3 regions of the Paracidovorax sp. genome follow, and region 1 is predicted to be linked to each of the others. Evidence: riboswitches for the same ligand, from Rfam matches in the RefSeq annotation. Region 1 holds a riboswitch; each other region holds the start of a gene.
What was found. Region 1 has a riboswitch for cobalamin ahead of cobM (precorrin-4 C(11)-methyltransferase). Riboswitches for the same ligand answer to the same signal wherever they lie in the genome.
Positions count from the first base shown of each region.

Region 2: linked by a shared signal. The riboswitch ahead of AC3A84_RS09075 (TonB-dependent receptor) and the one ahead of cobM (precorrin-4 C(11)-methyltransferase) in region 1 are both predicted to bind cobalamin.
Region 3: linked by a shared signal. The riboswitch ahead of AC3A84_RS04705 (TonB-dependent receptor domain-containing protein) and the one ahead of cobM (precorrin-4 C(11)-methyltransferase) in region 1 are both predicted to bind cobalamin.

Region 1 is NZ_JBXYZY010000029.1:333,008-336,274, forward strand. It holds gene AC3A84_RS12695 (sirohydrochlorin chelatase) at 1-280, opposite strand, end outside; gene cobM (precorrin-4 C(11)-methyltransferase) at 277-1,104, opposite strand; cobalamin riboswitch at 1,265-1,523, opposite strand; gene AC3A84_RS12705 (carboxylesterase family protein) at 1,780-3,267, shown strand, end outside.
Region 2 is NZ_JBXYZY010000021.1:484,178-487,444, forward strand. It holds gene AC3A84_RS09075 (TonB-dependent receptor) at 1-1,388, opposite strand, end outside; cobalamin riboswitch at 1,489-1,739, opposite strand; gene AC3A84_RS09080 (TOBE domain-containing protein) at 1,895-2,110, opposite strand; gene AC3A84_RS09085 (ATP-binding cassette domain-containing protein) at 2,203-3,036, opposite strand; gene ssuC (aliphatic sulfonate ABC transporter permease SsuC) at 3,056-3,267, opposite strand, start outside.
Region 3 is NZ_JBXYZY010000003.1:188,948-192,214, forward strand. It holds gene AC3A84_RS04695 (cell division protein ZapA) at 351-746, opposite strand; gene AC3A84_RS04700 (DUF904 domain-containing protein) at 743-964, opposite strand; cobalamin riboswitch at 999-1,285, shown strand; gene AC3A84_RS04705 (TonB-dependent receptor domain-containing protein) at 1,380-3,245, shown strand; gene AC3A84_RS04710 (cobyrinic acid a,c-diamide synthase CobB) at 3,230-3,267, shown strand, end outside.

The DNA of each region.
Region 1 (3,267 bases):
CGCCCGGGCAGTGCTCGCGCGCATGCTCGATGGCTTCGGGGATTTCCATCTTCACGTGGCCGGCCGCGTTCAGGATGAGCGGCAGCACCAGCACGCGGGTGCTGCCCTTGGCAGCCATCAGCAGGCCGTCGTGCAGGCCGGGCGGCGCGAATTCGATGAAGCAGACCTCGATGCGCCAGCCGGGCTGGCGCTCGCGCCACTGGCGCACGAAGGCGTGGATCTCGTCGTTGCCTTCGGGCTCGCGCGAGCCGTGGCCGATCAGGAGGATGGTGGTGGTCATGGTGCGGTCGGTTCGTGGGGTTCTTGGGGCGCAGCGGCCGGCTGGCTGGCGCGGCGGAAGCGGTGGGTGAAGCTCGCGTCGTAGAGCTTGGACTTGGCCAGCTCCTGCCACTGGCGCGCGCCCAGCGTGGGGCTGGCGATCACCATGGCCTGGCTGACGATGCCGGCGGCGCGGCAGCGCTCGCGGATGTCGGCCAGCGTGCCGCGCACGATGACCTCCTCGCCCGGCCAGCTGGCCTTGTGCACGACCAGCATGGGCGCGTCGTCCGCCCAGCCCGCTTCGCGCAGGCCGGCCTGCACCTTGTGCAGCAGCGTGATCGACAGAAAGATGCAGAGCGTGCAGTGGTGGCGGCCCAGCTCGGCCAGCGATTCGCCGGGCGGCATGGGCGTGCGGCCTTCCACGCGGGTGAAGATCACGCTCTGGGTGACCTCGGGCAGCGTGAAGCTTTCCACCGCCGCGGCGGCCGAGGCCATGGCCGAGGACACGCCCGGCACCACGCGCACCGGCACGCCGGCCGCATCGAGCGGCTGCACGACCTCGATCAGCGCGCCGTAGAGCGCCGGGTCGCCGGTCTGCAGGCGGATCACGGTCTCGTGCTTGTGGGCATGCAGGATGAGCCAGGCGGCCATCTGCTCGAGCGTCATGTCCTTGCTGTCGGCGATGGTGCAGCCGGGCGGCGCCCAGCGGGTGGCGGCCTCGTTGACCAGCGAGCCGGCGAACAGGATGGCGCCGGCGCGCTCGATCAGCGCGCGGCCCTTGACGGTGATGAGCTCGGGATCGCCCGGCCCGGCGCCGACGAACCAGACGGTGCCTGGCGCTCTCATGGATGGCGTGGCGCGGGCGAACGCGCGCTTGCGAAGGAAACTGGCATGGGACAACGACGATGGATGGCGGCAGGCTGCACCGCACGGGCCCGGACCCCTGCCTCCCCGCAGGTTCCGTGAAATGGTGTGCGGCGCTGTGCAAACGCCTTGCGCCTTGCGGCGCCGCACCCCCCTGTCGGCCGGTATCCGGGCTGGCGACGCTGGCGTGGGCCCTTCCCGGAAGCGCTGGCGGCTTCCAGTGGGCGTGATGTTCCACGCAGTCAAGGCGGCGCTCGTCGCCGTCCTTCGTCGCTTACCGTTGCGGGGGCAGCCCAGGTGGGGGAGCCGGCCTGGGCGGGCGGCTTCCTTCCTGGTTCCCGTTTAACTGCGCTGCCGCCAAAGAGGGCGGCCACGCGAGCACCAACGGGCGCGAGTATAAGACGCCCGACTGTCAGGGACACCATTGATGAGCCGTGCCGCCCTGGTGCCGTCTGGGTTGGGTGCTATTGATTTCGGAGCATTGGAGCCATGCGCGCCGTGCGGTCGCGCCGGGGTCCGGGGCTGGCGCGGTGTTGTGGCGCATCCGGGATGGCGTGAGGGTTGCCCCCCGGGCCGGGCCGCGAAGCGCCACAATCGCGGCACCCTCTCTGTCCAGCGAAATCTTCCATGCGCCGCCACTCTTACGCCCGCCGAGCCTTGACAGCCTGTTCGATTCCCGCGGCCCTGATGCTGCTCTGGGGCGTGAGCGGGCCCGCTCAGGCCGCCAATCCTGCCACAGCAGCGGCGCCCGACGGCTGCGCGGACGGCACCACGGTGACGATCGGCGCCAGCGCGGCCCATGCCGCAGCGACTGCCGCCTCTGCCGGTGCTGTTGCTGCTGCGGCGGCGGCTGCATCCGCGCCGGCCGCTGCCGCCAGCGATGCCGCCGTGGCCGCCGCGACCCCGGCCCCGGCCCCGGCGCTGCCGACGCTCTGCGGGCTGCGCAGGGCCGTCACGCCGGCCGGCGCTGCGGCGCCCGTGCCGGTCAACCGCTATATGGGCATCGAATACGCCAAGGCGGATCGCTTCAAGCCGCCGGTCATGCTCGCGCCCGGCGGCAACCTGGTGGCGCAGACGGTGCCCGGGCCCTTCTGTCCGCAGTCCCCGCGCCCGCAGATCCCGGTGAGCGCGCAGGACGAACGCTGCCTCTTCCTGAACGTCTTCACGCCCCAGGCCGCCGTGGGTGCAACGCAGCCGGCCCCGGGCCGCCTGCCGGTGCTGTTCTACATCCACGGCGGCGGTTTCACGCAGGGCAGCGGCTACCTGCCGCTCTACGACAGCCGCCGCAAGATCCTGACGGGCAACCTGTATGACGGCTCCTACCTGGCAGCGGCCGGCAACATGGTGGTGGTCACGCTCAACTACCGCCTGGGCGCGCTGGGCTTTCTCGCCATCGACGACCCGGTGGAGAACGCCGCCCTGGGCGGGCCGCTGCGCGGCAATTTCGGCATCCTCGACCAGCAGATGGCGCTGCAGTGGGTGCAGAAGTACATCGCCGACTTCGGCGGCGACCCGTCCCGGGTGACGATTGCCGGCGCCAGCGCGGGCGCCATGGCCACCGGCCTGCACCTCTTCGCCGCGCCGGGCAGCGCGGGCAGCTTCCAGGGGGCCATCATGCAGAGCAACCCGGTCGCTTCGCTCTACCGCACGACGGCGCAGGCGCAGAAGCTGGGCGACGTGTTCCTCGACGCGCTGTGCAGCCGGGTCACGGCCTGCGTGCGCGGGCGGCCGGTGCTGCAGCGCGCGACCACGGCGCAGATCGTCACTGCGCAGTCGGCGGGCGTCTTCGGCCAGCAGGCGTCTCCGCGTACCGCCGCGGCGCGCGAGGCCACGGCCCTGCCCCTGGCGCGGCTGCTGGGCGAGGCCTCGCTGCAGATCCACGACGGCCTGCCCTGGTCGCCCAACGTGGACGGCCGGGTCATCGTGGGCCAGCCGCTGTCCGGATTCGCCAGCGCGGCCGGCGTGCCGCCCAAGCCTTTTGTCTTCGGCATGAACCGCGACGAGGGCGCGGTGTTCGCCCATCTGGCCTATCTGCGGCTGGGCTCGGGGCTGGACCCGCTGAGCTTCAACCGCATCCTGATCTCGCAGGTCTGGCCCAAGGACGGCCAGACCATCCTCAACTACGACAAGGCCACCCAGGGCCGG
Region 2 (3,267 bases), on a different contig from region 1:
ATCAGCGCCAGCGTGGGCGAGAGGCGCAGCCGGTCTTCCAGCGCCAGCGCGGTGTTGCGCAGGCCGGTGGCCTGCACCTGGGTGGTCAGCAGGCCATAGGTGCCGCGCTGCGGGTCCGTCAGGCTCACGCTGTCGCCGGGGAAGTTGGCTGCGCCCGGGCGGGTCAGGTCGGTATGGCTGTATTCGAAGGCCGCCACCAGGCGGTTGTCCATGCCGCCCAGGCGGGCGTCCCACTGCGCTTCGGTCTTGTTGCCCCAACTGGTCTGGTCCTGCGCGACGTAGAAGCGCTCGCGGTCCACCAGGCCAGTGTTGGCGTTGAAGGCCTCGATCTCGTTGTTGAACCAGGTGCGGTCGGCCGTGTAGCGCCAGAACTGGCTGCGCAGCACCACGGTGTCGCTGGCCTGCCATTCGCCGCCGGCGCGCAGCCAGGTCTCGCGGGCCTGGTTGCGGTTGTCCAGCACGTTGTAGTTGGTGCGCAGCGTGCGGCCGTCGATGGTGACGGGCCCAAGGTTGCTGCCGTTGTAGTTGGAGACGTAGCTGCCCGAGACGATGCCGCCGTGCGGCTGCACGCCCGGCGCGTTGGCGGAAACGAGCGGCATGCCCCAGTAGCTGCTGCCGTTGTCGCGCTTGGCTTCGCCGGCCACGAAGAGCTTGACGCCGGGCGCGGCACGCCAGTCCAGCCCGCCGGAGAGGTGACGGTTGCGCTGCCAGGTGTCATCGACGAAGCCGTCGCCGTTCGATGCGCTGGCGTCGATCCGGTAGTCCAGATCCTTCCAGGCGGTGGTGCCGCCCGAGCCGAAGGACACGCGCCGCTCGCCGAACGAGCCCACGGCCGTATTGACCTCGGTGCGCACCGGGCCGCGGTGCGGCGCCTTGGTGACGAAGTTGACCGAGCCGCCCGTGGCACCCTCGCCCGACATCAGCGAGGCCGCGCCCTTGAGGAATTCGATGCGCTCCAGGTTGGCCACGTCCATCACACGCGAGGTCATGTTGGGCGGGCCGATCTTGATGCCGTTGTAGAGCGTGTTGATCTGGCTGCCCGCGAAGCCGCGCATGGAGAACGCGCTGGGCTCGGCCGGAAAGTCCCCGGCCGTCACGCCCACGGCCGCCTGGGCCGCCTCGCTCACCGTGCGCAGGCCGCGCTCGGCCAGCACGGCAGCGGGCACCACGTCGATGGAGGCCGGCGTTTCACGCACCGTCAGGCCCAGGCGCGAGGCGCTGCTGGTGGGCTGGTCCAGCGGCGCCACCGGGCCCTCGGCGGGGGCGGTGACGGTCACGGCAGGCAGCGTCTGGGCAGCCAGCGGGAACGCGGCGGACAGGGCGAGGGCCAGCGGCAGGGGCCATGCAGGCACGCGCTGGAACGAAGGGCGGGACAGCGAAAAGGACATGGAAACACACAGGGATGAGTCGCCCGCGCCGGCCTCCCCGCCAGCGAATGGGCACCACGACGCCTGCGCCGCACCGCCCTCTTCTCAGGGTGGCGTGGCAACGGGCATCACCTCGTTGGCCGGTATCCGGGCTGGGCGGAGCGCCCTCCAAAAGCCTTCCCAGGCGCCCATGCAGGGCACCCAGTGGCATTGCGACTGGAGAGTGAGGTGCGCCAAGGCGCCTCGTCCGCTGACCGTTGCGGGGGCAGCGCAGGTCGGGCACTGGCGCAAAGCGCGCAGCACCTTCCTGCTTCCCGTTGAACTGCAGCGCGAGAACACGGCGCTGCGAGCACCAACAGAGCGCATTCTATGCGCAATAACGCAACACATTTGCGTTTAAAACGATGCGGGCACGTCCGAAAAAAGGGGACCACAAGGTCACCTTGGATGAATCAAATGCTATTAAATAAATAGCACAAAGTGGAGCAAGAACAAGCGCCGGAGCGGCTTTTTCCTGCATAACCGCCTCACAGCCTGGCGATGGACACCTCGGTGGACTTCACCAGCGCCACCACGTCGGAGCCGACCGCGAGGCCCAGCTCATCGACCGAACGGGTGGTGATGACCGAGGTGACGATGCCCCAGGGCGTCTCGACATCGACTTCGGAAACGACGTCGCCGCGCACGATCTCGCGGACCTTGCCTTTGAACTGGTTGCGTACGTTGATGGCTTGGATGGTCATGGAAAACTCCTTGGGAAAAACGGTTCGGATGGAAGAAGTGGCGGGGAACGGAACGGGAAAGCGTGCCGGGCGTACTGGGTGGCCTCTTACTGCTACACCGCCCAGCGCAGGCCATGGGCCGGAACGCCAGGCCAGCCGCGATCAGTGGGCGACTCATCTGGCGCACCGGGCTTTTGCAGCACGCGGTCGAGGATGCGTTGCTCGATGGCCGCGAAGGCCGCGTCGCCGTGCGAGCGGGGCCGCGCCAGAGCGATGCGCTCATCGAGCGCGATGCGGCCGTCCTCGATGAGGACCACCCGGTCGGCCAGGGCCACGGCCTCCTGCACGTCGTGCGTGACCAGCAGCGCGGTGAAGCCGTGGCGCTGCCAGAGGCCTTCGATCAGGCGGTGCATCTCGATGCGGGTGAGCGCGTCGAGCGCGCCCAGGGGCTCGTCGAGCAGCAGCAGGCGCGGCTGGTGCACCAGCGCCCGCGCCAGGGCCACGCGCTGGCGCTGCCCGCCCGAAAGGCGCGCGGGCCATTCGTTCTCGCGCTCGGCCAGGCCCACCTGGGCCAGCACCTCGCGGCCGCGCTCGCGCTGCGCGGCGGGCAGGCCCAGGGTGACGTTGTCGATCACGCGGCGCCAGGGCAGCAGGCGCGCCTCCTGGAACATGATGCGCGTGTCCGCATGCAGGCCGTGCACGGGCCGGCCGTCGGCGGTCAGCGTGCCCTGGGTGGCGGGCTCCAGCCCGGCGATGAGGCGCAGCAGCGTGCTCTTGCCGCAGCCGCTGCGGCCCACGATGGCGACGAACTCGCCGGGTTCGATGGTCAGCTGCGCGTGGCGCAGCACCTCGCGCTGGCCGTAGCGCTTGTGCAGGCCGGTGGCCTGCAGACGCACGCCGCCTGCGGCCTGGCCGGAGCGGTTTTCGGAAGAGGATGTCTGGGTCATGGCAAGGGCTCCGGTGCGGTCATTGAGGCTGGTAGCCGGGGTGCCAGCGCAGCCACCACCGCTCCAGCGCACGGGCGAACAGGTCGGCCAGCTTGCCCAGCAGGGCGTAGAGCAGGATGCCCACCAGCACCACGTCGGTCTGCAGGAATTCGCGGGCGTTCATGGTCAGGTAGCCGATGCCCGACTGCGCGGAGATCGTTTCGGCCACGATCAGGATCACCCACATCAGGC
Region 3 (3,267 bases), on a different contig from region 1:
TTCAGTGGGTGGCGTGGTGGAGGAATAAGGTGTCTGCGAATGCCACCGAGCCGTCATCCTGAACCGGGGGTTCAGGGGGGCGAGGGCAGCCAGGCGTTGGGTTCATCTGACGCGAGATGATCACGCTCACCGGGCAATGTACCAAGCCCTTGCTCAGAGAGCATTGGTTCAAGGAAATATAAGGCCCAGCAGCACCGCAGACGCTTTGATTGTAGGCCTGCCGCGATGGGCCGGCGGCGCAAAACCCATCGGGCTGTATTGGCGAAGCGCCAGGGCTTGCATGCGCATGCAATTGGCGCGATAAGGCGCGCGCAGCCCGTTGCGTGCGTGACCGTGCCGCCCGGCGCCGATCAAGCCGGCTGCTGCGCTCCGTGCAGCGCTGCGTCGAGCCGCTGCAGGAGGGACTGCAGGCGCTCTTGCTGCTGCGCGGCGTGTTCCGGCGCCTGGCCCGAGGCGCCTGGGATGCCCGCCTGCGCATCGTCGAGCGCCAGCGTGCCTTGGCCGGGGGCGGGCGGGCGCTCATTGGCGGCAGCCTGATCTGCGGCCTCGCGGTCGCCCAGCTCGAAAGCCATGTTCACTGCGGCCAGCACGGCAATGCGCTCGCGCGCCCGCACTTTGCCGGCGTCGCGGATGCGTGTCATGGCCGCGTCCACGCGATCCACCGCGGCCATCAGGCGCGGCTCGTGGCCTTCGGGGCAAACCAGCAGATAGCTCTGCTGCAGGATGCGGACCTCGATCTGCTTCATGGGGCGTCCTTCGCGTCGGTGGCAGGGGGCAGGCGGTCGAGCAGGGCATCGACGCGCGCGCGCGCCGCGCTGAGTCTCGACCTGAGCGAGTCGCGCTCGCGCGTGAGCTCCGTCACCTGCTGCGTCAGCAGCGTGTTGGTGCGCTGGAGTTCGGCGTGCCGCTGCAGCAGCCGCTCGACCCGCTCGGCGATCTCATCGATGGAGGTGGTGTGTGCCATAGAGCCTCGGATTGTAGGGTTGGGCCGCCAGGGCCGTAAAATCCGCGCCGTTGGTGCTCGCGGCGTGGTTCGCATGACGCAGTTCAACGGGAAGCAGGGAGGTGCGCCGCCGGGATCGTGAAGACGTCTCCCGCCAGGCCCGCCGTGCCTGCGCTGCCCCCGCAACGGTCAGCGGACGAATCGCCCTGCGGCAGCGACGAAGCGGCACAGGGCGCTTCCCAATCCACGCACGAAGCCACTGGGCGCGTTGAACAAGCGCCTGGGAAGGCGTGTGGAATGTGTGCCGCCAGCCCGGATACCGGCCAACACGGTGGCCACCCCACATCGTCTGCCCCTGGGCGGCGTACGGGTGGCCGTGATGCCCAAGGACCGGCGGGGAGGCCGGTCAGGGTGATTCCCTCTGTGCCCTTGTCCCATGAAAACCCATCGTTCGATCCCTGCGCGCCTGGCCGCGCTGCCCTTGCTGCTGGGCGCCGCCTGGCCTGCGCTTTCGTTTGCCCAGACCCTGCTGGCGCAAGCCGCCACCACCGCCCAGCTGCGCGAGACCGTGGTGACCGCCACGCGCACCGAACGCCCGCTCGCCGACCTGGTGGCCGACGTTTCCGTGCTCGACCGTGACGCCATCGAGCGCAGCGGCGCCGTGGGCGTGGCCGACCTGCTGGCACGCCTGCCGGGGGTGGAGTTCGCCCGCAGCGGCGGCATCGGCGGCACCACCAGCGTTTTCCTGCGCGGGGCGGAGAGCCGCTTCACGGCCGTCTATATCGACGGCGTGCGGGTCGATACGCAGACCACCGGCGGCTCGCCGTGGGAGCAGATCCCGCTGGCGCAGATTGACCGCATCGAAGTGCTGCGCGGCCCGGCGGCCGCCGTCTATGGCTCCGACGCCGTCGGCGGCGTGGTGCAGCTCTTCACCAAGAAGGGCGAAGGCCCGGCCGCGCCCTACGCCCAGGTCGGCCTGGGCAGCCACGGCACACGCACGGCCCAGGCCGGCGTGAGCGGCGGCGCGGGCGCGCTGGACTATTCGCTCGGCATCTCGCATGAGCGCAGCGACGGCTTCAACGCCGGCCCCATCCCCACCGCCAACCCTGACGACGACGGCTACCGCCGCACCTCGGGCAACGCCCGCGTGGGGCTGCAGATCGATGCGCGCCACCGCATCGACGGCACGCTCCTGGCCAGCAACCTGTGGTCGCAGTACGACGGCTTCACGCCGGGGGGCGACGACGTCAGCCGCCACCAGCTGCGCACCGGCGGCCTGACCTGGACGGCGCGCTGGAGCGATGCCTACACCACACGTGTTCAGGCCACAGCGTCCCGCAGCAGCTATGCCACGGAACCGGATCAGTACCTCACCGACACCACACTGCGCAACTACCTCTTCCAGAACGAATGGCGCGTGGGCACGCAGACCTTCACCGCCGCGCTGGAGCGCCGGGAGGACGAACTGCACAACCCCGCCACCGACTTCACCACCGACCTGCGCGGCAAGCGCTCGCAGAACGCGCTGGCCCTGGGATACGGCGTCAGCGCGGGGGCGCATTCGCTGCAGGCCCACCTGCGCCGCGACGACGACAGCGAATTCGGCGGCAAGACCACCGGTAGCCTGGCCTACGGCTTCGCCGTCACGCCGCAGTGGCGCGCCACCGTGTCGGCCGGCACCTCGTTCCGCGCGCCCACGCTCTACCAGCGCTTCAGCGAATACGGCGTGGCCACGCTGCAGCCCGAAAGCGGCCGCAACGTCGAGGCCGGCCTGCGCTGGACCGAGGGCGCGAGCAGCGTGGGCGTGGTGGCCTACCGCAACCGCGTGCGCAACCTCATCAACTTCGGCGCGACCGGCACCTGCGCCAGCGCCTTCGGCTGCTACGAGAGCGTGGGCCGGGCCGAATACAGCGGCGTCACCCTGTCCGCCACGCACCGCCTGGCCGCCGTCAACCTGCGCGGTTCCTTCGACTGGCAGGACCCGCGTGACCTGACCCGCGACCGCCAGCTCGCACGCCGGGCCAAACACCACGCCGTGCTGGGGGCCGACACGCAGTTCGCCGGCTGGGCCTGGGGTGCCGAGCTGCAGGCCTCGGGCCGCCGCTACGACTACACGGGTGGTGCCGTCCAGGTGCTGGGCGGCTACGGGCTGGTCAACCTCTACGCTAGCACCCGCGTGGCGCGCGACTTCACCCTGCTGGCCCGCGTGGACAACCTGAACGACAAGCGCTACGAGACGGCCAGCACCTATGCCACGGCCGGCCGCACGCTGTACGTGGCACTGAAATGGGCGCCTCAATGAGCCTGCGTGAGATCACCGGCGA